Regions from separate parts of the Rhizobium sp. A37_96 genome, predicted to be linked through region 1. Evidence: riboswitches for the same ligand, from Rfam matches in the RefSeq annotation. Region 1 holds a riboswitch; each other region holds the start of a gene.
What was found. Region 1 has a riboswitch for cobalamin ahead of fdhA (formaldehyde dehydrogenase, glutathione-independent). Riboswitches for the same ligand answer to the same signal wherever they lie in the genome.

Region 1 (10,179 bases):
TCAAGGAAATCTCCGATCTTCCCAAGGTCGAGCAGGACCGCCTGCAGGCATTTTTCCGTGTCTACAAGCAGCTTCCAGACGCCCGCAAGGTTGTCGAAGTTGGCGGCTTCGAGAGCGCCGAAAAGGCGCGGAACGAAGTTGCCGCCGCCATCAAGGCGTATAGCGAGAAAAAGTGAAATCGGCCGAAAGGAGCGGCCTTCGCCGCTCCTTTCGGATTGGCGGCGGGGCGCGTGACGAACGTGACTTGCTTCCTGCCGTGAGAAGCAATCTTCCCAAGGCCGGGCGTGATCGCGCCCCCTCGATCACTCGGCCTGCGGGAGGCGCCACCCTATCCATTTGCCCGATGCAGCCGTGCCGTCCTCTGCGGGCTGCTTCGGTATTGCAGCTTGATATCAGCTGAGAGATCCTGCCGATCCATCGACGTCGCCAGTGCCGCGTTTCTTTCCCTCGCCTTGCGGCGTGTTGCCAGGCCCTATGACCTGGACAACACCGAAGGCAGATCTGCCTTCATTACAGATCTGCTTGCGTCGCCTCGTTCATCTCCCGATGATGCGGTGAGATCAGGCATCAGGAGTGGCTGTATCGGCACAGCCTTGCGCTCGGCTGTATCCCGAACGGGAGATGCTCAAGCCGCTCGACAGCGGCACAATAAAGCCCGCACGAAGCGGGCTTTATTGTCTTTACTCGGCAGCGCCTGCAGTTTTCGGCTTGCGAGTGCGCTTCGGCTTTGCCGTTTCTGCAACAGCCGGCGCCGGAGCAGCTGCAGGAGCAGCCTTGGCCCGAGCAGCCTTGGGTGCCGCCTTGCTGGCAACGGATTTGGCAGCAGCCGGCTTTGCTGCGGCAGGCTTGGCCTTCGCCTTGGTCTTCGAGGCAGGTGCATCTCCCCCGGTCTTTGCCGCATTCAAAAGTGCGACGCGACGCTGGCGGTTCTGCTCGAGCGCCTGCTGGAAGCCGACGTCGTTCTCCGCGTGATAGGTGAGATCGTCGAGAAACTCTGCCACGTCCTTGACTGCTTCGACGACGACATAGCTCAATCCATGGCCGGCATTGACGGAGTCACGGCCAACCGTCACGCCGAAGCCGCCGGGGACGCGCTGGAACCAGGTGGAGCGCCACTTCTTGAAACCAGCTGAATCGCGCTCGTACTCCTCCAGATATGCCTTCTGTTCCGCTACTCGTGCACGAAACGTATCGACGACATTCCGTGCGCCAGCCTTTGGCTTATCAGCCTTCTTAGAAGACCATTTATCAAGAAAGTTTGCCATTTTTCTGTTCTCTTCGGGTTAGCGTTCCTTGCCAAGCCGTCGTTGCTTAGGAAGCGATGACGGAGCTCCTCCATAGGGATGCCCCTATAAATGTAAAGGATAGATGTATAATGGCAACACCGACTGCTATTATCGATGACGATTAGCCTTGGCGGCAGCGCCGTTTGACGCTTTTCCTGATCCCGAAGGCGCATGATTTTACGGTTCAGCAGCTCATGAAAAGATGTCTCGTCACCTTCTGAGTGGTGAGAGCCTTCTGCTTCAGATGAGACCCGTGAGCATCGCTAACCAGGACCTCCGTCCATATCTGCCCGACATCTTCGGTGGCGGCAACGGGCCGCCGTTTCCAACGCGATTTGACTTGGCTTGGAGGTTTATTGCCCTTTTGTTGCCCGGCAAACTCACGAGCATTTAGGGAAACAGTACCGTGAGCGGGAATGCATGATCCCGCTCACGGTCATCTTCATCTGAGAGCCCTTGCGTGGTCGTATGAGCTTCCGTGCCTCAAGCTGCCTTCAACAGCTCACCATGCGGATCAAGGACAAACTTCGTGGCAGCGCCCTGGTCGAAGCTTTCATAGCCTTGCGCCGCATCTTCGAGCGAGATGATCCTGGCGTTGACGATATCGGCAATCGGCAGCCTGTCATGTAGGATCGCCTGCATGAGTTGCCGGTTGTACTTCAGAACCGGCGTCTGTCCGGTGTGGAAGGATTGCGCCTTCGCCCAGCCAAGACCGAAACGCAGCGACAAGCTGCCCTGCTTGGCCGCGGCATCTGCTGCACCCGGATCTTCCGTCACATACAATCCGGGTATCCCGATCGACCCTGCTGCGCGGGTGATCTCCATCATCTGATTGAGCACGATTGCCGGCTGCTCGCCGCCGGAATGACCGCGTGCCTCGAAGCCGACGGCATCGATGGCGCTGTCCACCTCGTTGGAGCCGACGACCTGGGCAATCATGTCGCCGAGACGATCGCTCTTGGAGAGATCGATAGGCTCGAAGCCGACCTTGGCGGCGTGCGCGAGACGATCCTTGTTGAAGTCGCCGATCATAACGACAGCCGCGCCCAGGATGCGGGCGGAGGCGGCTGCCGCGAGACCGACCGGGCCTGCGCCCGCGACATAGACGGTGGAGCCCACGCCGACGCCCGCGCGGACTGCACCGTGAAAGCCGGTCGGCAGAATATCCGACAGCATGGTGAGATCGCGGATCTTGGCCATGGCCTTGTCGCGGTCAGGAAACTTCAGCAGGTTGAAATCCGCGTAGGGCACGGTGACGTAGCGCGCCTGGCCGCCGATCCAGCCGCCCATGTCGACATAGCCGTAGGCGCCGCCGGCCCGCGACGGATTCACCGTCAGGCAGACGCCAGTGTCCTGCGACTTGCAGCAACGGCAGCGGCCGCAGGCGACGTTGAACGGAACCGAGACGATATCGCCGATGTCGAGCATCTCGACATCGATGCCCTTTTCGATGACCTCTCCGGTGATCTCATGGCCGAGCACGAGGCCCGGCATGGCGGTCGTGCGGCCGCGCACCATATGCTGGTCGGAGCCGCAGATATTCGTGGAAATCACTTTCAGGATTACGCCGTGCTCGATGCGGCGGCCATCCGGCGCCTCCAGCTTCGGATCGTCGATATCGCGAACCTCGACCTTGCCGGGTCGCATGTAGACGACGCCTCTGTTCCCAGTCATGCCATCTCCTCCTTGATTGAACGCTTGAACATCCTCGCCCGGAATCCCGGGCATCTTCGGATCGGCCCGCTCCTCAACGGGCTGAACAGCAGCGAAATCGGTTCCGGCAGCCGCGACTTCAGCGGTGACCGGGCCGGCGCATGCATGACTGCTACGAAAGCTGCGAGATTGGAACCGGGCGATCTCAAGACGCCCGCATTCGCCTCTCGATCACCCGCCGTGATCAATCAAGCCTGCCGTCAAGGCTGGTTTCCGGGCTTCGGACCTGTCCGTTCGGACGCTGTCGACAACCTTCCCGGCAGTTGTGCCAGTGGCATCCGTCGATAGTATTCGGTCCGCTACCGTTGCGGGGGCAGCACCGGCCTGCGACCGGTTTCCCAATTATCCACCGGCACGCTTTGCCGATGGCACCTTGAATATGACCAGAAGATCACGGCAGGCGCCATGGCGCGCACAGGAAAACGACATCGGCGCCCTGCACGACGACATCAGGCATTTTGTCGGTATTGCCACAGGCAAGCTGTCGCACCGCGAACGGCAGGCGGAGCCTGCCGTTTGAGACGCATCACTCGGCCGCAGCACCCTTGGCTCCATCGAGCCAGACCGCCACGCCGACAGGCGCAAGCACGCGGTTGCCGATCAGAAATTCGGCATCCTGCGCTGCGGGGACAGCCGCCACCGTGCTTCCATAGTTGAAGGCGAAGTGCAGCCTCCCGCGCCGCGCAAGGCGCAGATCGCCGAGATCCGGCAGGCTGCTCACGCCGGCCCAGGCAAACGTGTCGCCCATGAGCTTCAACAGGAACTCGTCGCGCGGCAGCGTGGCGCAGTAGCGCGCGATGTCATTGCCGATGACGGCCGGTGAATCCGGCCGATAGTCTCCCTGGAACGTCGCCAGCACCGTCTCCGTAGTCCGGATCGTTTCCCGCCATGTGGAGGTCTCGTGGCTGGAATTGCCGTAGAGAACGGTCTCGGACTGGAACGGCGGCAGAGACTCGACGCGCGTGACGCGGAAATCCAGGAGGTCGCCAAGCACGCCCGGCGGCAGATCGGCGGGAATATGCATGTCGCGGGTCTTGCTGCCGCTGCGAGGCCCGAACAGCGCCTTGGCGCCGGAAGCCTTGAGGCGCGCAATGAAATCCGGATCGGGAATGACGAGATCGGGTGCCAGCACCAGCCTGTATCCTTCGAGATCGGAATGCTGGCCGATGAAATCGACGTCCACGCCGAGGCGCGACACGGCGGAATACCAGTCGAGCGCAATGGCGGAGGCGGCATAATCGCGACCCTGCGGCAAGGCGCGGGTGGCAAAGCGGGATTCATAATCGAGCAGCAACGCAACGGCGGCTTTGTCGCGCGCCTCGCCCTTCGGCAGCAGCTTCATCTCGGCAATGACCTGCGCCACTTCCTTGTAGCCCTGATCCTCTTCGCTGTTCGGCAGAAGGAGGCCTGCATGGAATTGCTCCTGCGCGAACGGCGCCTGCCGCCAGCGGAAATAGGAAACCATGTCGATACCGTGGGCATAGGCGAGCCATGTCCACAAGCGCACCATGCCATCGGCCGGAGACTGGTTGTGCGAGGCCCAGTTCACCGGTCCCGGCTGCTGCTCCATGACCCAGGCCCGGCCGCGGCCGACCGCCCGATAGAGGTCATGATTGAAGGCCGTTTGATCGGGATCGCCGACGCGCAGATAGCGCTGCTTTTCCTCGGTGCTCAGCCGGCCATTGATGAGCCCGCCCATGGGATAGACGTCCCACGATGCGATATCGATATCTTCGCCGACCTTGTAATGATCGAAGTCGGTGTTCTGCGACATGAAGTTATGCGTGACCGGCCGGCCCGGTGAGTGGCGGCGGATGATGTCGACCTGCGCCTTGTTGAAGCTCTTCACCTGATCGGACGAGAAGCGGAAATAGTCGACCAGATGCGTCGGGCTCGGCTCCTCGACCAGATTGTTGGGCAGATCCACCTCGTCGAAGCTGTTGTAGTGCATGCTCCAGAATGTGGTGCCCCAGGCGCGGTTCAGCTCCTCGATCGTGCCGTAGCGCGCGGCCAGCCACTCGCGGAAGGCGTGGAGCGCCACTCGCGAATAGCTGTGAATCGTGTCGTGGTCGCCGTACTCGTTATCGGTCTGCCAGGCATGCACGAAGGGATGCTTGCCATAGCGCTGCGCCACTGCTTCAGTGATACGCGCGGCTTCCAGACGATAGCGCTGGCTGGAGAAACAATAGTGCCGGCGCGCGCCGAACTTGCGAACGGCGCCGCGCGCGTCGACGGGCAGGATGTCCGGGTAACGATCCACCAGCCACTTGGGAGGAGCGGCCGTCGGCGTGCCGATGATGACCTTCAATCCCGCCTTGCCGAGCACCTCGACCGCGTCGTCGAACCAGTCCCATTGGAAGACGCCGGATTTCGGCTCGATATGCGACCAGGCAAATTCGCCGATGCGCACCCAGGCGAGCCCCAGCTCCACCATGCGCGCGGCATCTTCCTCCCATTTCGTCCGCGGCCATTGCTCCGGATAATAGCAGACGCCAAGTTCCAGCATGCCGGCATCCGGCCGGCTGGCATCGAAATTGTTCTGTCTGGCGAGCGGCTTGTGCACTGTCTTGTCCTTCTTCATTCAAGTCGCCGAACGTCGGGCATCACCCTTTGTCGCAGTCGAAATTTAAACGTTTATATCGCCGCCGAAATCGTCGCGACGTGATCTCTGTTCTGGATCAGGGGCTAGCGAGGAGGCAAACGAGACAAGGTCTCATCGAGCCCGTCGAGAAACCGGTCGCAATCCTCCGCGCTGAAGGGCGCCGGCGGCTTTACCTTCAACACGTTATGATGCGGCCCCTCGCTGCTGAGCAGGATGTGATGCTTGCGCTTCATCTCGGCGATCACGAAATCCAGTTCCGCGGCGGCGGGCTCCAGCGTCTCACGATCACGCACAAGCTCGACGCCGTTGAAGAGGCCATGGCCGCGCACGTCGCCGATGATCTCATGGCGCGAAGCAAGGGCGCGCACGCCATCCATCAGCCGGTCGCCGACGACGCGGCAATGATGCATCAGCCGCTCGTCGCGGATGACGTCGAGAACGGCAAGGCCGATCTCGGCGGAAACCGGGTTGCCGCCGAAGGTGTTGAAATACTCCATGCCATTGGCAAAGGCGGCCGCGATGGCCTCCGTCGTAACAACGGCGGCCATCGGGTGGCCGTTGCCGATCGGCTTGCCCATCGTGACGATGTCGGGCACCACGTCCTGCAATTCATGAGCCCACATATGGCTGCCGACGCGGCCGAATCCGACCTGCACCTCGTCGGCCAGGCAAAGGCCGCCCGCCGCCCGGACATGGGCGTAGGCTTCCCTCAGATAGTTGGCCGGGAGCGTCAGTTGGCCGCCGGTGCCGAGGATGCCCTCGCTGAAGAAGAGCGCCGGACGCCGGCCTTCCACCGCCAGGGCCGCGACCTGGTCGCGCACGTCATCGGCATATTTGCGGCCGGCATCCGCATCGCCATAGCGGAATCTGCCACGATAGAGATCGGGCATTTCAGCAACGCGCACATGCCGCGGCCGCCCTTCCCCGCCCTTGCCGGCGAACTTGTAGGGGCTGACGTCGATCAGGCTCGACAGGTGTCCGTGATAGGCGTGGTCGACCGTGATGATGTCGCGGTTGCCGGTATAGGCACGCGCCAGCCGGATCGCGAGATCGTTCGCCTCGCTGCCAGAATTGACGAAGAAGCAGACGTTGAGCGGATCGGGCAAAAGGTTCGCCAGGCGACGGGAATATTCGACGAGCGAGTCGTGCAGATAACGCGAGTTGGTGTTGAGCTTGGCGATCTGCGCCTGCGCTGCCTTCACCACCCGGGGATGGCAATGGCCGACATGGCAGACGTTGTTGACCATATCGAGCCAGCGGGTGCCTGCCTCGTCGATGAGATGGGCCCCTTCGCCGCCGACGATCTTCAGCGGCGTTGCGGAATAGGCGATACTGAGCGAACGGCCGATCCGCCGGTGACGCTCGCGCACCAGAAAATCCTTGTCCCGCGCAACGATGACCGAAGCGGGCGTGGAAAAGCCGAACACCACGCTCGGGTCGGGACTGATGGCCCGCCAGACCTGCCATTGCTCACCCACGCCGACACCGTGCATCCGCGCACCGAGGCCGAGATGGTCCGTGACGATCTGGAAGTGCAGATGTGGCGACCAGTTGCCGTTTTCAGACGCCTCGCCAAGGGTGCAGAAAGCCTCGCCCCGGGCGACAGCCTGCCCCACGGCCAGCCTGGCAACGCTCTGGCGCGAAAGATGGCCGTAGAGCGTCCAGAAGATATCTCCCTCTTCCGTGCGATGTTCGAGCAGCACCGTGGGACCGAAACCGAAATCGACCGCATCGTCGTGAATGAAGGCGACCGCACCGGCAAAGGGCGCATGAACAGGCTCACGCGCCGGGGCAAAAAGATCGATGCCGAGATGAACCGTCCGGCGCTGGCCGGCGGTTGGGGTCTCGTAGGCATCGCCCTTGTAGACGATGCGATCCTCCGCGTAGAGGCCGATGGCGAAATCGGCTCCGGCCTGGCCGACGCGCTCTTCGATCAGCCGTTCGGCCCCGGCGGCATCGAGCGTCGCCCATGCTCCGGCATCCGGTCCGGTCGCCGTCAGATCGAGCGCAAGCACCTTCGGCTTGGTCAGCGACGGCTTGAGAACTCCGGCAAAGTCATGAGCGTTTCTTTCCAGCCAGCGCTCGATGCGGGCGCTGTGCGGGATCGGCTCGAAGCCGCAGGCATCGCGGATGCGGGCAACCGCCAGCGAGCGGTTCTCCCGCTGCAGGCGCTGCAGTTCGCGCCAGACATCCTCCTGGCTGACCAGCAGATAGGTGTTTTCCGGATTGTCGCGGATCTGCTTTGCCGCCATGCACATGCTGACCGCGTAGCGCGTGCAGGTCAGATCGAAGATGAGCTCCGCCTCGATGTCGCTGATGGGATTGACCGCGTGATAGGCGCCGGCAAGGCGCGCGATCGCATCCACCGGATCATCCGCGCCGATCAGCGCATAGGCGCCGGCGACGGCGATCTCGATGACGCGCCAGGTCTCGACCATGTCGCCGAAATCGAGCAGACCGCTGACCGCGCCGGCGTCATCCAGTAGAACGTTGTAGTCGTTGGCGTCGTTGTGAATGACCTGACGCGGGCATTGCCGCAGCCGCGGCAGCACCTCATGGAGGAAGCGGTCGAGAACCGCTCTTACGACCGCCTGCTTGTCCGCATCGGCAATGAAGACCAGGTTTTCCAGATGCATGTCGGCGTGGCCGATATCCCAGGCATAGGAGCGCGTTGCGCCCGGATGGCTGAAGCTTTCGAGGCTTCGGTCCATCTCGCCCAGCAGCCGGCCAAGCGTGACGATACTCTGCCTGCCGCGTGCCGGCGATTTCGACCAGACACTGCCGGTCAGCCAGGTCAACAAGCGCGCCGTACGCTGGCCACGCAGCTCGGCGGCGATTGCCGTGGAACCGCTTTTGTCCGGAAGCGCACGCGAAATCGGAAGCTCCGGCGCGGCTTGAGCGAGATGATCGAGCACGGCGACCTGCATGGCAAGGTCGTCCGCATCGCCCGGAGCGTGCAGCTTGAGCAGGAAGCGGGTTCCGTCCTCCGCCTCGATGCAATAGTTCAGGTCGTGCTCGCCGGGCAGCGCGATAATCCTGCCCGAGATGCCGTAGCTGTTGCGGAGAAGCGCGTCGATTGCTTCGATCTCACCGCCATGCTGCCTGTTCGCGTCGGTCATTGCCCCGCCCTTTCCCTTACCAAGATACAGTCTTGCCGTCGTAGGCCCGGAAGCTTCCGGTGACGGCCATCGTCGTCGTGTTGATCAGGGCCTTCAAGCAATGCGCACTTTGCGCGATGTCGACGACGGCATCCGGGCCGCCCATGTCGGTACGGATCCAACCCGGATGCAGCGAGATGACGGCAATGCCGTCGCGCTGAAAATCCTGCGCGAGCTTCACCGTCGCCATGTTCAACGCCGCCTTCGAGCACCGGTAGGCATAATCGCCGTCATCATCATCGACGGTGCCTTCCGCGAGCGAACCGGCGCGGCTGCTGATATTGACCAAGAGCTTGCGTTGGCCCGCGAGGAGATTGGGCCGGAGCGCCCGCGCGATCAGCAGCGGCGCCAGCGCGTTGACCCGCATGACCTCCATGAAATCATCGGCATCGAGCGAGCCAAGACCGCCGGTGTCGCCACGAACGGCGGCATTGTTGATGACGATATCGATCGCCTCGCCTTCGAGAGTTGTGCCAAGCGCCTCGATCGAGGCGGCATCCCCGACATCGAGAGAATGGCGCTGCATGAAACCCTTCGGCTCCGGCGGCATCTCGCGCATGCATGCCAGCACGCGCCAGCCCGCCTGGGCATAGAGCGAGGCGAGCGCATGGCCGAGACCCCGCGACGCGCCGGTCACCAGGACCGTGCCGGCGGTCGCGTGCGGCCCTGCGGAACGATCAGCGATGCTTGACGTCATACTTCTTCTCGACGAGGCTTACGAAGCTTGCGGCAGCAAGCGTCAGCAGGATGTAGAGAACCGCCGCGGAGTTATAGGGCGCGAACGGCAGGAAGCTCGCCGACTGGAACTCGCGCATGCGCTGCGTGATGTCGCGGATCGACAGGATCGACAGCAGCGACGTGTCCTTCAGGATAGCGATAAGCTCGTTGCCGAGCGGCGGAATGACGATGCGGAATGCCTGCGGCAGGATAACCAGCCGCGCGGTCTGCCAGCGGTTGAGCCCGATGCTTGCCGCAGCTTCGATCTGGCCAGCCGGGATGGCATTGATGCCCGAGCGGAAGATCTCCGCAAGGTAGGCCGAATAGGCCAGCGCCATCGCGACGATGCCGCGCATCAGGTTCGGAGGATCGAATACGCCCTGCGTCGCGTCCTTCAATGCGCCGCTGAGCGGCAGGCCGACATAGAGGACGATGACGAGCATCGGAATGCCGCGGATCGTATCGACGATGAACTCGGAACCGATCGACAAGGGGTGGCGGCGATGCAGAAAGCCGCCGAGGGTCAGAAGACCGATCACGATGGCGACGACCGAGAAGGTGATGCCCGCGGCCCGATCGCGATCGTTCAACGCCTGCGTACGCCAGACGATCGGCCAGTCGGAGGGAGCGGATGCAGCCGGCAACAAGGCACCGCTGACATCCTGCTTCTTGCCGATTGCCTCGATGGCCTGCTGCGGCGTGA
Region 2 (10,179 bases), on a different contig from region 1:
CGCTGAAGGCGATGCTGCCCGCCAGCTGAAAGCCGCGCCGATCAGAACTCGACGCCGGGCTGCCCTTTGATGCCCGAGCGGAAGGGATGCTTGATCAATTCCATCTCGGTGACGAGATCGGCAATCTCGATCAGCTCTTCCTTGGCGTTGCGGCCGGTCAAGACCACATGGGTCATATAGGGCTTTTCGGTCTTCAGGAATTCCAGCACCTCGTTGATGTCGAGGTAATCGTAGCGAAGCGCGATATTGATCTCGTCCAACAGCACCATCGAGTTCCGTTCGTCGCGGATCAGCTCCTTGGCCTTTTCCCAGGCAGCCGAGGCCGCCGCGACGTCGCGGGCGCGATCCTGCGTTTCCCAGGTGAAGCCCTCGCCCATGGTATGGAACTGGCAGATATCGGAGAAATGCTTCTCAATCAGGTCGCGCTCGCCGGTCCACATGGCGCCCTTGATGAACTGGACCACGGCGCTCGGCTTCCCGTGCGCGATGTGGCGGAAGATCATGCCGAAAGCGGAGGAGGATTTTCCCTTGCCCTTGCCGGTGTGGACGATGATCAGGCCCTTCTCGTCGTTCTTGGTCGCCATGATCTTGTCGCGCGCAGCCTTCTTCTTGGCCATCTTGTCGGCGTGGCGAGCATCGTCGCTCTTCGGAGGTTCCGCGCCGGTTTCGGCCAATTCGTCGCTCATTGCATTCTCCCTGATATGATCGATTTCTGTGCCAGCGGGCCGCCGCGCCAGAGGTAGAGCGCGACAAGCGGCTCATCTTCCGTTCGCATGGCATGGCGGATATTCGAAGGGTGGTGGATCACCTCGCCCGACCAGCGCGGCAGGAAAGGCTGGGCATCCTTGCTCCACAGCGAGCCGTCGCCCAGAGGGATATAGATCTCCTCGGCCTCGTGATGATGGTCCGGATAGTGCACCCCGGGACCGAGCAACAGGAAGCCGCCTGCCATGTCTTCGCTTGCGAAATGCCCTCGCGTGCCGAACAGCTCGACCCAGCCATATCTCCGCAGGAAATCGGCGCCGAAATCGGTGATGCTGTAGGTCTGGGCCCAATGCAGCGCATTCGCGGCATCGGAAAGCCTGTCGAGCAAAGCGCCTTCCGCCCCATTGCCCCGTCGATGAAGCTGCCGAAGATAGCCTGCGACAGGCAGATCGTGCGGCGCGAGCGGGCGCTCTTCCGTCGGCCAGCGAAAGCCCTGAATGAAATGCTGCAGCCCCGGATCGCTCCGCGACAGCAGATAATCCCGAAAGGCTGCCAGAAGCTCGTCGACCGCACTCATGCCGCCGTCTCCTTGCCCGTGTCCAGGCTTTCCAGATCGAACCGCGCCGAATTGCTTCTCGGCGTCCATAAATGGCAATCGACCGCCTCCAGCAGGCACTCGCGCAGATCCTGCAGCGCGGCCGGGTTCTTTTCCGCCATGAAGTCTCGCACGCGCTGGTCTACGACGAAAGCCTGGTAGACGGCCTCGAAATGATGGTTGCGGACCGCGCCGGTCGTCGCCGCAAAAGCGAAGAGATAATCCACCGTCGCAGCGATCTCGAAAGCGCCCTTGTAGCCATGGCGCATGATGCCCTCGATCCACTTGGGATTGACGACGCGCCCGCGCACGACCCGGCCGATCTCCTCTTCAAGAGAGCGGATGACAGGCTTTTCCGGTCTGGAATGGTCGTTGTGATAGATCGACGGGCGCGCGCCGCCAAGCTGCTCGGCCGCGGCCGCCATGCCGCCCTCGAACTGATAGTAGTCGTCGCTGTCGAGCAGGTCGTGCTCGCGGTTGTCCTGATTCTGCACCACCGCCTGGATCGAGCGCAACCGTTCCTCGAAGACGCCGCGCTCGGCCGTGCCCTCCTCGCCGGCCCCATAGGCATAGCTGCCCCAGACGAGATAGGCCTCGGCCAGATCCGCGCGTCGCTCCCAGCCCTTCTCGTCGATCAGCGCCTGCAGCCCGGCACCGTAAGCGCCGGGCTTGGACCCAAAGATGCGATATCCGGCTCTGCGGCTGGCGGAGGCCTTGTCGAGGCCGGCTGCCTCCAGCCGCGCGATCTCGCCACGCATGCGCGCCGCAATCGGATTGTCTGTCTCATCCTCGTCGAGCATGCCGACGGCCCGGATCGCCTTGTCGAACAGGGCGATCTGCTCGGGAAAGGCGTCACGGAAGAAACCGGAGATGCGCAGCGTGACATCGACTCGCGGCCGCCGCAGCATGGCCGGCGGGATGATTTCGTATCCGGTGACGCGGCGCGAGGTCATGTCCCATATAGGCTTGACGCCGATCAGCGCCAGCGCCTGCGCCACGTCATCGCCGCCCGTGCGCATGTTCGACGTGCCCCAAGCCGTGAGGCCGAAGGAAACGGGCCATTCGCCATGGTCCTGAACGTAGCGGCGGATCAGCAATTCGGCCGATTTCCGGCCAAGCTCATAGGCCGCCGGCGTCGGTACGGCGCGACTGTCGACCGAATAGAAATTCCGTCCCGTCGGCAAAACATCCGGCCGGCCCCGCGTCGGCGCGCCGGAGGGACCGGGGGGCACGAAACGCCCGTCAAGGCCTTTGAGCAAGGCCGCGATCTCGGCATCGCCGCAAGCAAGAATGGACGGCTGCAGCTTTGAGGCTATCTCGCCCAGAACCATGCGTGTATGTGCCCAGCCCTCGGGACAGCCTATTTCACCCGAGACCAATTGTGCAGCCAGCAATTCGATGCGTTCGACCGTATCGCCTTGCGTGCGCCAGGGCGCCTCGGCAACCTCCTGGAGGATAGAGGGTCGTGGGCCATTCCATTCGGCGGCCATATCACAGTCCAGTGGGTCGAATGGTTTGCTTTGAGAGATACCCCCCTCTGTCAGCGTTGCTGACATCTCCCCCACAAGGGGGGAGATTGGAAGGAGCATGCCGCTTCGCTCTCCCACACCTTTACCGACGGCGTCAGCGTTACGATTAGCATCCGCGGCCTCGATCTCGGTTTGATGCGGGGAGGCGCTGCGAGCCACCAATCTCCCCCCCTGTGGGGGAGATGTCGCGAGAGCGACAGAGGGGGGTACAATACTCTCCGCATGCTCACTACCCTCAAAAGCATCCTGCGCAATCGCGCGCTGCAGGCTCTGATCGCCGCCCTCGCCCAGCCCGCGCGGCACCCGCGCCAGCGCCACCGTCAAATCCGTCAGCAGCCTTCCGGAAGGTGAAACGCCGAAGATGTGCAGGCCATCGCGGATCTGCATTTCCTTGAGGTCGCAGAGATAGGCGTCGAGCTTGCGCAGTGCCTCGTCTTCCCCCTCGCCCTTGGCGATGCCGGCGTCCTGATCGAGACCGATATCGGCGACGAGGTCGAGGATCTGCTTGCGCAGCAGACGGATGCGTCGCGGATCGCCGCCGGACGCCTCGTAATATTCGTCGACCAGCGCCTCCAGATCCTTCAAGGGACCGTAGCTTTCGGCGCGTGTCAGCGGCGGCGTCAAATGATCGATGATGACGGCGCTCGTGCGGCGCTTGGCCTGCGTGCCCTCACCGGGATCGTTGACGATGAAGGGATAGAGGTTCGGCAGCGGCCCGAGAATCGCTTCCGGATAGCAGTTTTCGGAGAGCGCCAGCGCCTTGCCCGGCAGCCATTCGAGATTGCCGTGCTTGCCCATGTGGATGACCGCATGCGCATCGAAGGAGCGGCGCAGGAAGGCATAGAAGGCGAGATAGCCGTGGGGCGGGACGAGATCGGGAGAATGGTAGCTCTCCTTCGGATCGATGTTGTAGCCGCGTGCCGGCTGGATGCCGACAAGCACCGCGCCGAAACGGGCGAACGGCAGGGCGAAGGCACCGTTCAGCGCGTAAGGATCCGCCTCCGGATCGCCCCAGCGACCCGTAATCTCATCCTGAATCTGTTTTGGAAGCGACGAGAAGAAATCCTTGTAGTCGCTGAAGGAAAGCGTCTCGCGAACCACGCGGCCGTCACGGCCCGAATTTGTCGGCCCCTCCGCCAGGTGCCGCATCAGCTCATCGCCATCGGCAGGCAGGTCGGCAACACGATAGCCGCCCGCCCGCATCGCTTTCAGCACCTCGATCGTGCCGGCAGGCGTGTCGAGCCCGACGCCGTTGCCGAGGCGCCCATCGCGATTGGGATAATTCGCCACGACAAGCGCAATGCGGCGATCGCCGGGCAGCGTGTTGCGCAGCCGCGCCCAGTTGGCAGCGAGCCGCGCCGTGTAGCGCATGCGATCCTCGTGGGGTTCGCTGGCGACGATATTGGCCTCGACCCGCTCGTCGTAGCGGGCGGCCGCCTTGAAGGACACCGCGCGGGCGAGAACGCGACCATCGACCTCGGGCAATGCGACGTTCATGCCGAGATCGCGCGCCGAAAGCCCCTGCGAGGATGCCTCCCAGGCTTCCCTGGACGAGGCTGAAAAAATGGCCTGGAGAACAATGGCGTCACCCGTTTCGAGAACCGACGGCTGGCGATCCGCGCCCGGGGCCGAAACGGCAAAGCCGGTGGTATTGATGACCACGCCCGGCTTCAACCCGGTAAAGACGCTTTCGAGGATACCGACCGACACGGCATCTTTCAGACTATAGGCAAAGACCGGCAGCGGCCGCATGCCCTCGGCGATAAGCGCCTCTATCATGGCTTCGACAGGCTTTGTCTCGCCGCTCTGCACCAGCGCGCGATAGAAGGAAATCGCCACGGTCGGGGGTTCAAATCCCTCCTCCGCTACCATCTTGCCTTGGGAAATTCTCCTCCATTCCTCGACACCGATCACGCCCCGGTCCGGCCACCAGATGCCGGCCTTCATCAGGGGCACGGCGGGCATCGGCTTCTCCGCACCCGACAGCATCGCCTCGGCATAGGCAAGGAATGCACTGGAGTTGGCCTCGCCGCCTTCGATCAGATACGACCAGAGCGCATTCAGATCGTCGAGAGCGACATTGGAGAATGGCGTCAGTCCGGGATCGGGCTTCGAATCCCCCGGCAGCACCGCAATCAAGGTGCCTTGCCGGGCCGCACAGGCATGCAGCGCTTCCAGCGCATAGTGGAAGTAGCTCGCACCTCCGAGCGCCCGCACGATGATGAGCTTCGCATGCCGGGCTGTCCTGTCGACATAGCTATCGACGGACATCGGATGCTTGAGGCTCATCAGGCTCGCAAGCCGGAGGGAACGGCCGCCCTCGCCGTGGGCTGCGGCAATCGCCGCAAGCTCGGTGTCGGCGGCCGACAGAAAGAGGATGTCGCCCGCCGATTGGCCAAGATCGATCGCCTCCTCGCCATCGCTGATCGTTCCCTTCTGTGCCAGGAGGAGATGCATTAGGCTTTAGAGTATGCGGCGGCATACCCCCTTCTGTCTCGTCGTGACATCTCCCCCACGAGGGGGAAGATCATTGAGTGCCATGCCTCGCCCGGTCGGCCATCCGAAATTCCTGAAACTTCAGCAGTCAGCCATTTCGCGACAACGTAGCCACGAGCTTCCAATCTCCCCCCTTGTGGGGGAGATGTCGCCAAAGCGACAGAGGGGGGTATCGCACGGCAAAGACGCAGCATCGATCAGACCAGCGCCTCGATCGACTTGCGCACGATCGCCTCGTCCATCTCGTGCAGGCCGATGACGACCAGCCGGGTCGCCCGTGCTTCGCCCGGCGTCCAGGCGCGATCGAAATAGGTGTCGATGCGGCTGCCGACGGCCTGAAGCTGCAGGCGCATGGGCTTGCCGGGCACATCGACAAAACCCTTGAGGCGCAGGACGTCGTGTTCCGCGATCACGCCCTTCAGCGCGTCAACGAAGGCTGCCGGGTCGGCAACCGGGCCGAGCTCGACCACGAAGCTGTCGAATTCGTCGTGATCGTGCGGCGTGCCGTCTTCATGCTCGAGCTCGTGATGCGATTTGCGGTTGACGATATCGCCCTCGGTGCCGATGCCGAGGCCGAGCAGGACGGCAGCCGGCACATCGCCGTTCTTGGCTTCGATGATCGTCGGCTTGCGGGCAGTGCGCGAGGCGACTTCCGCACGGACACGACCGAGGCCGGCAACATCGATCAGGTCGGTCTTGTTGAGAACGATCAGATCGGCGCAAGTCAGCTGGTCCTCGAAAAGCTCCTCGATCGGGCTTTCGTGGTCGAGCGAATCGTCCTCGACGCGGCGAGCCTCGACGGCATCGTGATCGTCGGCGAAACGGCCGGCGGCAACGGCGGCGCTATCGACCACGGTGATGACGCCATCGACGGTGACCTGCGTGCGGATGTCAGGCCAGTTGAAAGCGGCGACCAGCGGCTGCGGCAGCGCAAGGCCGGAGGTCTCGATGACGATGTGATCCGGGCGCGCATCGCGCTCCAGAAGCTTCGTCATGGTGGGAATGAAGTCGTCGGCGACGGTGCAGCAGATGCAGCCATTGGTCAGCTCGATGATATCGTCTTCGGTGCAGTTCTCCGCGCCGCAGCCCTTGAGCACGTCGCCGTCGACGCCGAGATCGCCGAATTCGTTGATGATCAGCGCGATCTTCTTGCCACCGGCATTCTGCAGGAGGTTGCGGATCATCGTCGTCTTGCCGGCTCCCAGAAAGCCGGTGATGACGGTGGCGGGAATCTTTTCCTGGTTCATATGGATCAACCCTTCATTTTCAGCGGCAAGCCCGCTGCGATAAAATAAACTTCGGCACTCGCCGCCGCGACCATCTGGTGCAACCGGCCGGCATGGTCGCGAAATTCGCGCGCCATGCGATTGTCAGGCACGATACCGAGACCCACCTCGTTGGAGACGAGAACGAGCCGCGCTCGCGCCGTCGGCAGAAACGCGGTAAGGGCCGCAAACTCCGCGGCAATGTCGCGCTCCGCCATCATCAGATTGGTCACCCAGAGCGTCAGGCAGTCCACCAGCACGGAGCGCTCGTCGGCATCGATCGCGGCAAGCCGCGCCACGAGATCGATCGGCTCTTCATGCGTCTGCCATAGATCGCCGCGGTCGGCACGGTGCTGCGCGATGCGCTCGCGCATTTCATCGTCCCACGCCTGCCCTGTCGCCACATAGTGACGTTCGAGCCCCGTGTCCGAAACCAGGGATTCGGCAAATCTGGATTTGCCGGAACGTGCGCCGCCGAGGACGAAAACAGACCGGGAATTCGAAGAGGACATGCGTTATTTCCGCTCCCACGCGACAGCGAGGGTCGGCAGCATCGGGCTGATACCGGAAAATTGGCGTCTACACGCCGAAAACTCGTCTTGCGCCATGACAACCTCCGTGCTGGCAGCGGAACTCGCGTTCCTGGAACAGGCTCTGCGCCCGGCACGCATGGCAGGTCTCCTGGCTCGCGGATAAGGCGCCACGATCGGGGCGGACCGAAACCGGTCGCTCCCGATCGTAGCCCAGCGGGTCTTTCTCGCCTTCCCGGCAGCGCATCATGAAAAGGCGGACGATTCGTAGACTTGAGAGGCGTCCAACCCCGGTAGATCATGATGCCACACCAGTGGCTTTTCCGGCTTGAAGCTGCTCCGCCTGTTCGCCCCATGCGAACGATCGGCGGGATGGCTGTCAAACCGGACGAAAGTCCCTGACCGCTCTACAGTCGCGGGGTCGGCTGTGATGAGAACGCCCGGATTGGGTCCGCCCCTTCACATTCCCTTTTCATCCCATGCGACAGATCGCCGCTCGGGAACCATTCGTTATGCCGGCAATGATTAGGCTTTCACTTAGTTCAAGTCAATCAAGGGCATGGATGCGACGCGCACCGTCCTGATTGCGAAATCGGCTGAAAATTCCCAAAAGACCGGCGGCTTTTTTGCCGTATTTCTTTGATGTTAGGAGTTTATAGAGGGTAAGCCCTCACATTCTAGTAAAAACGTATCGTCCGCTCCCAATGTTGCAGAAATTCCAACCGCGCCGCCTCGGCGTCTTCTCGGCCTTTTTCGACCTCGGTCGATTCAGGGCATTGCTGCGCCGTGGCGAATTGGGGCTTGTGTTCGCCGGCGCGCTGGTAGGGGTAGCCTCCGGCTGCGCCGTGACCGCGATGAGCTTCGTCTCGCGCAAGCTTCACAGCGTCATCTACGGCATAACCGACTACGAGCGCCTGAGTTCGGCGGCGGTCGCGATTCCCGATAAATCGGTGGTGTTTATCGCGCCGGTCGCCGGCGGCATCATCCTCGGCATCCTGCTCTACATATTGTCGCGCACGCGCAAGAAGCCGATGGTCGACCCGATCGAAGCGAATGCGTTGCACGGCGGGCGCATGTCGCTCACGGACAGTATCCTCGTCGCGGTACAGAACCTGATCTCGAACGGGTTCGGCGCCTCGGTCGGGCTGGAGGCAGGCTATACGCAGCTTGCCGCCGGCATCGCCTCGAAATTCGGCTACAAGATGCAGATGCGCCGCGCGGACCTGCGCATGCTCGTCGGCTGCGGCGCTGCCGGCGCCATTGCCGCCGCCTTCAACGCGCCGCTCACCGGCGCCTTCTACGCGTTCGAGCTGATCATCGGCAGCTATTCCATTCTCACGCTGACGCCCGTCGTCGTCTCGGCGTTGATATCGACGATGATCGCAAGGCTGCTCGCCGGCGACGATTTCGCCATCGATATCGGCCATTTCGGTGCCATTGCGCCCGCCGACTATCTACCGGCGGTTCTGCTGGGCGCCTTCTGCGCCGGCATCGGCATCCTGATCATGCAGGGCGTCGCCTGGGTGGAGGAACTGGCGCGCAAGAGCTCGATCGCTCCCCCCTTCCGCCCCGCGCTCGGCGGCCTCGTTGTCGGAATGCTGGCGCTGATCTCGCCGCAGGTTCTGTCGGCGGGACATGGCGCGCTGCATCTCAATCTGTCGTCGGATGTGACCCTTGGGGCCTTGGTCGGGCTATTCCTTCTTAAATCGCTGGCCTCCGCGGTTTCGATCGGCTCCGGCTTCAGAGGCGGCCTGTTTTTCGCATCGCTGTTCATGGGCGCTCTGCTCGGCAAGATCTTCGCCTATTGCGCGCCCTATTTCGACCACGCGACGCTGACGCCTGTGGTCTATGCCGTGGTCGGCATGAGCTCGCTTGCCGTGGCGATCATCGGCGGCCCGCTCACCATGACGTTCCTGGCGCTGGAAATCACCGGCGACTTTCCGATCACCGCCCTGGTGCTGGCCGCCGTCATCACCTCGTCGCTCGTGGTGCGCACGACCTTCGGCTACTCCTTCGCCACATGGCGTTTCCATCTGCGCGGCGAAAGCATCCGCAGCGCCCACGACGTCGGCTGGATCCGCAGCCTCACCGTCGCCCGCATGATGCGCCCCGACGTACATACGGCAAGCATCGACATGAGCATCGAGGAGTTTCGCAAGAACTTTCCGATTGGCTCGGCCCAGCGCGTCATCCTGATCGACAAGAACGAGAAATATTCCGGAATGGTTCTCGTGCCCGATATCTATGCGAGCCCGGTCGAGAAGGACGACGAGGAACATGGACTTTCGGATTTCATCCGGCTTCGTAACGAATTCCTGCAGCCGCAGATGAACGCCAAGCAGGCCGCCGCCATGTTCGACCAGACCAAGAGCGAAGCGCTCGTCGTGGTCAACGACCTGATCGAACGCAAGGTGATCGGCCTGCTGACGGAAAGCTACACGTTGCGCCGCTATAGCGAAGAACTCGACCGCCGCCGCCGCGAAGTATCGGGCGAACTCTGAAGGGCAGCGACGGCGCAAGACCGCTAGACACGCTTGCGCGACATGCCTTACCGGGCGAGGCTGTCGAGCCAGGCCGGATCGAGCACGCTTTCCAGTTCTACTGCGATTTCGTCCAGCGCCGCGTCGACACCGGCGCGATAGTCCATCCGCTCGCCTGAAAGGCCGAAACTTGCAAGCAGCCTTGCCCGATAGGCATCGCTGCCGAAAAGCCCGTGCAGATACGTACCCATGACGCGGCCATCGGGCGACACCGCCCCATCGGGCCTACCGTCAATGACAGTCGAGGGCCGTTCGCAATCCGCGCCAGTGGTCACGCCGAGATGGATCTCATAGCCCGATAGTGGCACGTCATATTCCTTCGAGACGGCAAGGCTGTTGCGCACCGTCTTTTCGGGCGCCATTTCCGTCTCTATGTCCAGAAGGCCCAATCCGGGCGTCTCGGTGACCGATCCTTCGATACCGAGCGGATCGTGGACCATGCGGCCAAGCATCTGGTAGCCGCCGCAAATGCCGATGACGCGGCCGCCGCGGCGCACATGCGCGGCAATGTCGCGATCC
Region 3 (10,179 bases), on a different contig from region 1:
ACGACGAACTTCGCTCCTGGCTCGCATTCGCGACGCAGAAGCTCGACGAAATCGCCCTGCTTGGCCGCCATTTCACGGCCGGCGATGACGCCTCGTCGCTCACGGCATCGCAGCAGACCATGCATGCCCGGCTGACTTCCGTCCGGGTGCATGATCCGCTCGTCCAGGGCAGGCTTCATGAGCTGCGGGGCATCGAGCAAAAACGGCAATCGCCGTTTTCGGCCCGCCAGCCGATCCAGCATCGCCGGTTCAAGCTGCCGGCCCTCCCGACAACGACCATCGGCTCGTTCCCGCAGACGGCCGAGGTCCGCAAGGCGCGCTCGCTGCACGACAAGGGAGAGCTCAGCTATGTCGACTACGAGGCCTTCCTGGAAAAGGAAACGGCGGCAGCGATCCGCTGGCAGGAGGAGATCGGCCTCGACGTCCTTGTCCATGGCGAGTTCGAGCGCAACGACATGGTGCAGTATTTCGGCGAACAGCTTTCGGGCTTCGCCTTCACCAAGCTCGGTTGGGTGCAGAGCTATGGATCGCGTTGCGTGCGGCCGCCGATCATCTATGGCGATGTGGCGCGTCCGAACCCGATGACCGTCCGCTGGTGGAAATACGCGCAATCCCTGACCGACAAGCCATTGAAGGGCATGCTGACAGGGCCGGTCACCATTCTCAACTGGTCCTTCGTGCGGGACGACCTTCCGCGCGAAACCGTGTGCCGGCAGATCGCGCTCGCGATCCGTGACGAGGTCCGTGACCTTGAAGAGGCCGGCGCCGCGATGATCCAGATCGACGAGGCGGCATTGCGCGAGGGACTGCCGCTTCGACGGGCGGATTGGGCACACTATCTCGCCTGGGCGGTCGAGTGCTTCCGGATCTCGTCAAGCGACGTCTCCGATGAAACGCAGATCCATACGCATATGTGCTATTCGCAGTTCAACGACATCATGGAGGCGATCGCGGCCATGGATGCGGATGTCATCTCCATCGAGACGTCGCGGTCGCGGATGGAACTGCTCGACGCCTTCGTCGAGCGCGACTATCCGAACGAGATCGGACCGGGCGTTTATGATATCCATTCGCCGCGCATCCCCTCCATCGAGGAAATGGGGACGTTGCTCTCGCTCGCGCGCGAACGGCTGACCGACGGCCAGCTCTGGGTCAATCCGGATTGCGGTCTGAAGACCCGGAAGTGGGACGAGGTCAAGCCGGCGCTGGCGAACATGGTCGCCGCCGCCGCGAAGCTTCGGCTGGAGCTTGCGCGCAATGGCCAGCGCACGGCAAGCGTATGAGCCGGGACTTGCCATCATCGGGGGAGCCGGCCGGCGGGCCGGCTCCCAGCACACTTATCGATATCGTCTTTCCCGGCGACACCAACCATCATGGCACGCTTTTCGGCGGGGCGGGCCTTGCCCTCATGGATCGCGTCGCCTTTATCGCGGCCAGCCGTTTCGGCCGGGTGCCGTTCGTAACGGCGTCCTGCGAGAGGGTCGATTTCAGGAAGCCGGCCCGCATCGGTGAAATCGTCGAAGTGACAGCAAAGCCGATATCGGCCGGACGCCGCTCGTTGACCATCGAGGTCAGCATGACGGCCGAGACGATCGTCGGGGCCGGGCGGCATCTCTGCACGTGCGGCGTCTTTCATATGGTTGCCGTTCCGGACGAGGATCGCCCGACCGACTGGAGCCTGCCGTCGCTGCCCGACGGGATCGAGGACTGCCACCGCGACGGGGTACGGATGGTCGATATCGTCTTTGCCGATCAGTCAAACAGCGCCGGCAAGATGTTCGGCGGCGAGGCGCTCGCCTTCATGACCAAGGCCGCCTTCGTTGCCGCCTCGCGGCGCTCGCGTACCCTGACCGTGCTTGCATCTTCCGAGCGGATCGACTTCCAGCGTCCCGTTGCCATCGGGGAGATTGTCGAGGCCCTGGCGAAGGTGACGAAAATCGGAACGGCATCCATGGCCGTCGAGACCGAGCTCTGGTCAGAGGATCCCTTGTCCGGCAAGCGCCATCTGACAGCCCGCGGGACTTTCAACATGGTTGCCGTCGATTCAGACCATCGTCCAGTTGCAGTCATCCCCAGGAATCCGGAGGGGCTGCGATCATAATTATTGACCCAAAATTTACCTCGTCTACTATATATAGTGTTCGAGGTTCTTCTGATTCGCAAGAATTGGAAGCTAAGAAGGGAATCCGGTCGGCAAGCATGATGATTGCCAAGCCGGAGCTGCCCCCGCAACTGTGAGCGGTGAGCATTCGTTCGATTAAAGTCACTGGGACCATGTGTCTTGGGAAGGCGAGGCGAATGCTGTGACCCGCAAGCCAGGAGACCTGCCTCGAGCAATAGCATCCACGGGCGGGGTGTCCGGCTGGCGAGCGATGGTTCCCGCGGCATGATGGCCGTCATCGCTTCCCCGAAAACCTCGCGAAAATTACTTCGGGGTGAAGTCCATGTTCTTGAGTATCCACAGCCGCCCGCGCGAGTGACGGTCGCTTAAGCGACCGGCTGCCGACTGGGTTTGCCTCCATTTTCAATCCCGCCAAGCGGGCATCATCCGATGCCCGAATGATTTTGCATGCCTTTAACAGACACGAGGATATTCGATGAGCATCACCGTCTACAGCAAGCCCGCCTGCGTCCAATGCACCGCAACGACCCGCGCCCTCGATCGCCAGGGCATCGACTATACGATCGTCGACGTATCGACCGATACGGCCGCCTATGATTTGGTGCAGGGTCTCGGCTACCGCCAGGTCCCGGTTGTCGTCGCCGGCGAGCTGCATTGGGCCGGTTTCCGTCCTGACATGATCAGCGCGCTCGCCTGAGGAGCTGGCGATGGGCGAGATCGTCTATTTCTCCAGCCGATCGGAGAATACCCATCGCTTCGTTGGAAAGCTTGCATTGCCGGCCGCGCGCATTCCGCTCGGCGCGGGAGACGAGCTTCGTGCGACCTCGCCCTATGTCCTCATCGTTCCGACCTATTGCGGCGAGGGAGGGAAGGGGGCCGTGCCCAAGCAGGTGATCCGCTTCCTCAACGATGCGGGCAACCGTTCGAACATTCGCGGGGTCATCGCCGCGGGCAACAGCAACTTCGGCGCGACCTTCGGGATCGCCGGCGACGTCATCTCCAGCAAATGCCAGGTGCCGTATCTCTATCGGTTCGAGCTTCTGGGCACGGATGAGGATGTCGCCAATGTCAGACACGGATTGGAACGATTTTGGACACGCTAAATACTTCTTTATCGCGGGACGCGGGCGACCGGTCGACAAAGGCCGCGGAAGCGGCACTCGACTATCACGCCCTCAACGCCATGCTGAACCTCTATGACGAGCAGGGCAGGATCCAGCTCGACAAGGACCGCATGGCGGCCAAGCAGTATTTCCTTCAGCACGTCAACCAGAACACGGTCTTCTTCCACAATCTGCGCGAGAAGCTCGATTATCTGGTGACCGAAGGCTACTACGAGCAGGAAGTGCTGGACTACTATTCCTTCAACTTCGTGCGCGATCTTTTCGATCACGCCTATGCGAAGAAGTTCCGTTTCCCGACCTTCCTCGGCGCCTTCAAATATTACACCAGCTACACGCTGAAGACTTTTGACGGCAAGCGCTATCTGGAGCGCTACGAGGATCGCGTCTGCATGGTCGCAATGGCGCTGGCGCGCGGCAGCGAGCAGCTTGCCCGCGATCTGGTCGACGAAATCATCTCCGGACGCTTCCAGCCGGCGACGCCGACCTTCCTCAACGCCGGCAAGAAGCAGCGTGGCGAGCTGGTATCGTGCTTTCTGCTGCGGGTCGAAGACAATATGGAATCGATCGGCCGCGCCATCAATTCCGCCCTGCAGCTTTCCAAGCGCGGTGGCGGCGTGGCGCTGTCACTCACCAACATCCGCGAAGCCGGCGCGCCGATCAAGCATATCGAGAACCAGTCTTCCGGCATCATCCCGGTGATGAAGCTGCTGGAAGACTCCTTCTCCTATGCCAACCAACTCGGCGCGCGGCAGGGTGCGGGTGCGGTATATCTGAACGCCCACCATCCCGACATCATGCGCTTCCTCGATACCAAGCGCGAGAACGCCCACGAGAAGATCCGCATCAAGACGCTGTCGCTCGGCGTCGTCATTCCCGACATCACCTTCGAACTCGCGAAGAACAACGAGGATATGTACCTGTTCTCGCCCTACGACGTGGAGCGCGTCTATGGCGTGCCGTTTACCGAAATCTCGGTCACGGAAAAGTATCGCGAGATGGTGGCCGACAGCCGCATCCGCAAGAAGAAGATCAAGGCGCGCGAATTCTTCCAGGTGATCGCCGAAATTCAGTTCGAGAGCGGCTATCCCTACATCATGTTCGAAGACACGGTGAACCGCGCCAATCCGATTGCCGGCCGCATCACCATGAGCAACCTCTGCTCGGAAATCCTGCAGGTCAGCGAAGCCAGCGAATATGGCGACGACCTCTCCTACACGCATATGGGCAAGGATATCTCCTGCAATCTCGGCTCGCTCAATATTGCCGCCGCGATGGACAGCCCCGATTTCGGCAAGACGATCGAGATGTCGATCCGGGCGCTGACGGCGGTCTCCGACATGAGCCACATCTCGTCGGTCCCTTCGATCGAAAAGGGCAACGACGAAAGCCACGCCATCGGCCTCGGCCAGATGAACCTGCATGGCTATCTCGCCCGTGAGCGCATTTTTTACGGCTCCGAGGAAGGCGTCGATTTCACCAACATCTATTTCTACACCGTGACCTATCACGCCGTCCGCGCCTCGAACCGGCTGGCAGTCGAGCGAGGCCAGAGCTTCAAGGGCTTCGAGAACTCGAAATATGCTTCCGGCGAGTATTTCGACAAATATACCGATCAGGCATGGGTGCCCGCGACCGAACGCGTGGCTGAACTGTTCGAGAAGGCTGGCATCGCCATCCCGACGCAGGAGGATTGGGTGGAGTTGAAGCAGGCCGTCATGGAAGGCGGGCTCTATAACCAGAACCTGCAGGCCGTGCCCCCGACAGGCTCGATCTCCTACATCAACCACTCGACCTCCTCGATCCACCCGATCGTCTCCAAGATCGAGATCCGCAAGGAAGGCAAGATCGGCCGCGTCTACTATCCGGCCGCCTTCATGACCAACGACAACCTCGATTACTATCAGGACGCCTACGAGATCGGCCCGGAAAAGATCATCGATACCTATGCCGCAGCCACCCAGCATGTCGACCAGGGCCTGTCGCTGACGCTGTTCTTCCGTGACACGGCGACCACGCGCGACATCAACAAGGCGCAGATCTACGCCTGGAAGAAGGGCATCAAGACCATCTACTACATTCGCCTTCGCCAGATGGCGCTGTCCGGCACCGAGGTGCAGGGCTGCGTTTCCTGCGCCCTTTGATTTCCGGTTTGAAAAGGACATTCCCATGAACATGCAATTCAAGCCGGCAAGCCGCGTTCGCGCCATCAACTGGAACCGCATCGAGGACGACAAGGATCTTGAGGTCTGGAACCGCCTGACCGGCAATTTCTGGCTGCCGGAAAAGGTGCCGCTTTCGAACGACATCCAATCCTGGGCGACGTTGAAGCCCGAGGAGCAGCAGCTCACCATCCGCGTCTTCACCGGCCTGACGCTGCTCGATACGATCCAGAACGGCGTCGGTTCCGTGAAGCTGATGGCCGATGCCGTCACGCCCCATGAAGAAGCGGTGCTTTCGAACATCTCCTTCATGGAGGCCGTGCATGCGCGCTCCTACTCGTCGATCTTCTCGACGCTCTGCCTGACGCCCGACGTCGACGACGCCTATCGCTGGTCGGAGGAGAACGAATTCCTGCAGAAGAAGTCGGCGCTGATCATGGAGCAGTATTCCTCCGGCGATCCCTTGAAGAAGAAGGTCGCCAGCGTCTTCCTCGAGAGCTTCCTGTTCTATTCCGGCTTCTATCTGCCGATGTTCTGGTCGAGCCGCGCCAAGCTCACCAACACGGCCGACATGATCCGCCTCATTATTCGCGACGAAGCCGTGCACGGCTATTATATCGGCTACAAGTTCCAGCGCGGCCTTGAGCGGCTTTCGGAAGAGCGGCGCCAGGAAATCAAGGATTTCGCCTTCGATCTGCTGCTGGAACTCTATGACAACGAGGCCAGGTATACGGAAGCGCTCTATGACGGTGTCGGGCTGACCGAAGACGTCAAGAAGTTCCTGCACTACAACGCCAACAAGGCGCTGATGAATCTCGGCTATGAAGCGCTGTTTCCGGCCGAAGCCTGCAAGGTCAACCCGGCCATTCTTTCGGCGCTATCCCCGAATGCGGATGAAAATCATGACTTCTTCTCCGGCTCCGGCTCGTCCTATGTGATCGGCAAGGCTGTCGCGACCGAGGATGAAGACTGGAATTTTTGAGAGAGCCGCGACAGTACGACCCGCAAGGGACGTGCTGTCGCAAAGCTTGCGTCCAATGATATAGTTCCGTCCAGGAGCGGCTTGATACCGGCGTCGGCGTGGCGAATATCTTCGTTGCGCGCGCTGTCGCTGCGCGCAACGAAAGCCCGGTGTCCGGATATTTGCCTGACCGTCTCCGGTTTATTTTCGGGCATGCTTATTGCCAAATCAGAAATAGAGCCTATATTCGGCTTATCGACCATTGCTTGTGATGTCGCTTAAGAGCCGCAAGGTTCCATCGGATTTCCTCTCAACTAATCGATCTAATCCCGCAAGGTATCGCGGGAGCAACAACGATTACTAAGAAAGGAAATCGTTATGAACACTGGCACTGTAAAGTGGTTTAACGCAACCAAGGGCTTCGGCTTTATTCAGCCTGACGATGGCAGCACGGACGTTTTTGTCCATATCTCTGCGGTAGAGCGCGCTGGTCTGCGTTCACTGAACGATGGTCAGAAGATCACTTACGACATCGTGCAGGATCGCAGATCCGGCAAGAGCTCCGCCGACAATCTTCGGGCGGCTTGAATTTGTCATTCGCTCCCGCTGACCACGGATGTACTGGCAGCGAAGCAGAGTGACCGTGAGAGGTCGGGTTAGCGCCCGGCCTTTTGTTTTTTTCCGGGAGAATACCATGCAAAACCGGCGCTACCGGTCCGGCGACTCGATTCTATTGAAGCCCGGTGCTCTTGGAAATTCTCAACCGTCTGGCAGAGGCAGTATTCTTTCTTGCCTGCCGGAGGCCGATGGTGTCGCTCAGTATCGCGTGCAGTTCGAGAATGAAAATTTCGAACGCCGTATCCGGCAGGACGACATCGATTTAACGGCCTCGCCATCAGCCGCCCCGGAAACGCGCTCCATGCCGCAGGAAAAGACCGCGAGCTGGATCAATTCAAGGGCAATCAGCATTAGAAAACGGTAACGAAAGAGACGATTTTGCAGGTAGACGTCAGAGATAACAATGTTGACCAGGCGCTTCGCGTTCTGAAGAAGAAGATGCAGCGCGAAGGCTTGTTCCGGGAAATGAAAGCTCGGCGCTCTTATGAGAAGCCGTCGGAGAAGCGCGCCCGCGAGAAGGCCGATGCCATCCGCCGGAGCCGTAAACTCGCCCGCAAGCAAGCGCAGCGCGAGGGCCTTCTTCCAATGCCCAAGAAGGTCGTTCGGGCGCGATGATCGCCCGCTCAGTTCTTTTTCCCGATAGGAGATGTCATGACCGTCACGAAAGAAAAGTTTTTCAAGCCGGGTAAAGTTTCCCCTCAGGATAAGACGTTGGCGACAGATTCGGCGGCAAGGCAAATTACTGCCGCTGAAGCCGCTGACCGGGAGAAAAAGACCGAAAAGCTTCGTGCTCTTCGATTGGCCCAACCGGCTGCGGAGACGACCACGCCGCCCAAGAAAAAGCGGCAGAAGTAGAAATTACAATAATTCATTCGAATTGTTGTAGTTATCAGTAGATCTTAGTGAAAAAATCTATTTTCTGTGATTTTCTGTAGTTCTATTGTAGCTAATATGTCCTGTGACGGGAAATCTATTTAGGTTAATAGCAAAACAACCTTATTGCGAACACAAATATCTGATATATAAACTTTATCGGATTTGCTTCGTTAGCTTTGTTTCTGCGCGCAGGCGCATTTACCGATCTTCCCTCTCAAGCTCGATCGTTGATAGCACGCGCATAGCGGGCATCGTAATTCCATGCGACTGAAAGGAAATCGTCATGACTGTAGGCACCGTGAAATTCTTCAATATCAGCAAGGGTTTCGGCTTCATTGCTCCGAGCGACGGCTCTCAGGACGTATTCGTCCATATCTCGGCGGTAGAGCAGTCCGGCATGTCTTCTCTTCGGGAAGGTCAGTCGGTCTCTTTCGAGCTGGTGCAAGACGCACGCAGCGGCAAGAACGCCGCGCAGAACCTGGCATCCGCGTAATCAATAGAGCAATCGGCTCGCGTCCCCTTTGACCACGGATGTACTGGCACTGCGGATTGCGAACCTTTGGAAAGGTCGGGCAAGCCCGGCCTTTTTGTTTTGGAGAGAAATGATGTCGAAGACAAACGCAGAGAAGATCCTTCGGCGGGCGCTACGCCAAGTGAAGAACACGAGTGGCGGCGGGCATCTGGGCGGCACGAATTTCGGGCAGGCCTTTGATGCGAAGACGTCGTCGACGAAGAGTGGAAACAATAAAGCGCGCAAGCCGGAGCGCATGAAATAGCCTTAAATGAAGCGCGATAATGCGTGATCGGCATCGCCTCGTCTTTGCTTTTGCTGGACGCGTGGTCGAAGCGTCGGCGGCAAGCCCCTTTGCAAGGGCGGATGTTTCCGACAGCCGCGCCAATCGGCTTGAAACATCCCCTGCACGCTGCCTTACGCGACAAGGAGGAAACAGCTATGCACATCCAAAATCCCGTCGTCTCGTCCGGATTGGGCTTGGCGTTGGAACTGCCTGATCCGATAAAGGCAGGAATGATCGGACCTCCGGATTTGGAGGCCTCCGATGGCGCAGCCAGAGAAGCCTACGAGCGCGGAGGTGACGCCGGCATGCGCGAGATGGCAGACGGGGAAAATCCCTATCCGGAAGGAAGCGCGCTCGCGAAAACCTATGAACACGGCTATCTCGATGGACAAAAGGCGCGGCGATAGAAAATAGTCTATCTGCGCGATGGACTCCAATTACTGGCTCTTCCGAGCGTATTTCCGCTATGCTTGGAAGAGATATACTTAAGAAACCCGGAAAATCCTTGGGATTCCTATCCTGACTTATGGTATTGACAACGACCGCAGAGGTTTTCCTCCGCGATGCCGAGGAGGAAGGCGATGGGATCTGTTATCAACGTGGGATTCTCTCTTATGTGGGAGACGCCGGTTCTCATTCACAAGGGCGATTTCTGTGTCAAAGCCATAGATGGTCCCAGGGAGGCGCTTCGGTATCTGCAGCAGGACTTTGGTCAACACTCGGGCCAGTTCTACTGGAATGCAGTTTATTCCTGCAAGACGGCCCTTCGATATCGATCCGCCCCCGAAACTGCCCGCAGATATTTTATCATAGCTTGCGGCAACGCCACCGATATCGCCGTGCCCTGAAAGGGCAGGTGAGGGCCAATGAAGTCGATGATATCGTTAAATTGAATGTGCGGCAGCGGTGGTGAGGATGCGCGTGTTCATGCCGTTGTTTTTCCTGTCGAGCCTCGTCTCTCTGTGAGGGATGCAGGCATGCCCGGAACTTCGCATAGGGTAGGGTCAAGCCGGATGAGACCTTTTCACCGTGCATGTTGGCTCGTGGCAAGATAACGGGATTGCCAACAAGCGACCGACGCGATCAAAGACCCGAGTTGATTTCAAATAGCGATCCGCGCACCATCGCCGGGCATGACTCTGCGATGCAGAGCCCGTATAGAGCGTTTACTAGGTCGCGTGCGGCATATGCTGCTGACGTTATGCATTTCTGGATCGACGCACAGGCATGAAATTTCCAAGTCAGACGACCGTTCGGGTTCCCTTCAATTTCATTGTGCGATTGGTGGTGGTCTTCGTTGCCGTCGTGCTTCCGCGCCTGGCGGTTTTGGGAAGCCCCCCTTCCACGGATGAAGGGGTCTACGCATATTTTGCGCAGATCGCGCATGCGACGTTGGCCACAGGGCAGGGATTGCCCGACACCGGCGCTCTGATGCTCTATCCCCTGCTTTTGTCGTGGTCCTTTGCGCTTCCTTTCAACCATTTGATCTTTTTACGCATTCTCGACATGGCTGTTAGCTTTG

Region 2: another riboswitch for cobalamin. It lies ahead of cobU (bifunctional adenosylcobinamide kinase/adenosylcobinamide-phosphate guanylyltransferase); the one in region 1 lies ahead of fdhA (formaldehyde dehydrogenase, glutathione-independent).
Region 3: another riboswitch for cobalamin. It lies ahead of nrdH (glutaredoxin-like protein NrdH); the one in region 1 lies ahead of fdhA (formaldehyde dehydrogenase, glutathione-independent).

The regions. Positions count from the first base shown of each region.
Region 1 is NZ_JBNWDS010000005.1:309,449-319,627, reverse strand. It holds gene ACQZ6J_RS17050 (inorganic diphosphatase) at 1-176, shown strand, start outside; gene ACQZ6J_RS17045 (hypothetical protein) at 681-1,265, opposite strand; gene fdhA (formaldehyde dehydrogenase, glutathione-independent) at 1,770-2,960, opposite strand; cobalamin riboswitch at 3,187-3,390, opposite strand; gene ACQZ6J_RS17035 (hypothetical protein) at 3,379-3,519, shown strand; gene ACQZ6J_RS17030 (beta-galactosidase) at 3,526-5,580, opposite strand; gene ACQZ6J_RS17025 (aminotransferase class III-fold pyridoxal phosphate-dependent enzyme) at 5,685-8,720, opposite strand; gene ACQZ6J_RS17020 (SDR family oxidoreductase) at 8,737-9,456, opposite strand; gene ACQZ6J_RS17015 (amino acid ABC transporter permease) at 9,437-10,179, opposite strand, start outside.
Region 2 is NZ_JBNWDS010000001.1:223,812-233,990, forward strand. It holds gene ACQZ6J_RS01080 (helix-turn-helix domain-containing protein) at 1-29, shown strand, start outside; gene cobO (cob(I)yrinic acid a,c-diamide adenosyltransferase) at 42-686, opposite strand; gene ACQZ6J_RS01090 (dimethylsulfonioproprionate lyase family protein) at 683-1,282, opposite strand; gene cobN (cobaltochelatase subunit CobN) at 1,279-5,286, opposite strand; gene cobW (cobalamin biosynthesis protein CobW) at 5,523-6,572, opposite strand; gene cobU (bifunctional adenosylcobinamide kinase/adenosylcobinamide-phosphate guanylyltransferase) at 6,578-7,102, opposite strand; cobalamin riboswitch at 7,421-7,643, opposite strand; gene ACQZ6J_RS01110 (chloride channel protein) at 7,825-9,621, shown strand; gene ACQZ6J_RS01115 (cobyric acid synthase) at 9,669-10,179, opposite strand, start outside.
Region 3 is NZ_JBNWDS010000001.1:738,125-748,303, reverse strand. It holds gene metE (5-methyltetrahydropteroyltriglutamate--homocysteine S-methyltransferase) at 1-1,283, shown strand, start outside; gene ACQZ6J_RS03620 (acyl-CoA thioesterase) at 1,292-2,101, shown strand; cobalamin riboswitch at 2,128-2,346, shown strand; gene nrdH (glutaredoxin-like protein NrdH) at 2,598-2,819, shown strand; gene nrdI (class Ib ribonucleoside-diphosphate reductase assembly flavoprotein NrdI) at 2,830-3,225, shown strand; gene nrdE (class 1b ribonucleoside-diphosphate reductase subunit alpha) at 3,213-5,387, shown strand; gene nrdF (class 1b ribonucleoside-diphosphate reductase subunit beta) at 5,413-6,387, shown strand; gene ACQZ6J_RS03595 (cold-shock protein) at 6,745-6,954, shown strand; gene ACQZ6J_RS03590 (cold-shock protein) at 7,061-7,348, shown strand; gene rpsU (30S ribosomal protein S21) at 7,363-7,599, shown strand; gene ACQZ6J_RS03580 (hypothetical protein) at 7,636-7,839, shown strand; gene ACQZ6J_RS03575 (cold-shock protein) at 8,144-8,353, shown strand; gene ACQZ6J_RS03570 (hypothetical protein) at 8,463-8,636, shown strand; gene ACQZ6J_RS03565 (hypothetical protein) at 8,660-9,064, shown strand; gene ACQZ6J_RS03560 (DUF982 domain-containing protein) at 9,221-9,505, shown strand; gene ACQZ6J_RS03555 (hypothetical protein) at 9,885-10,179, shown strand, end outside.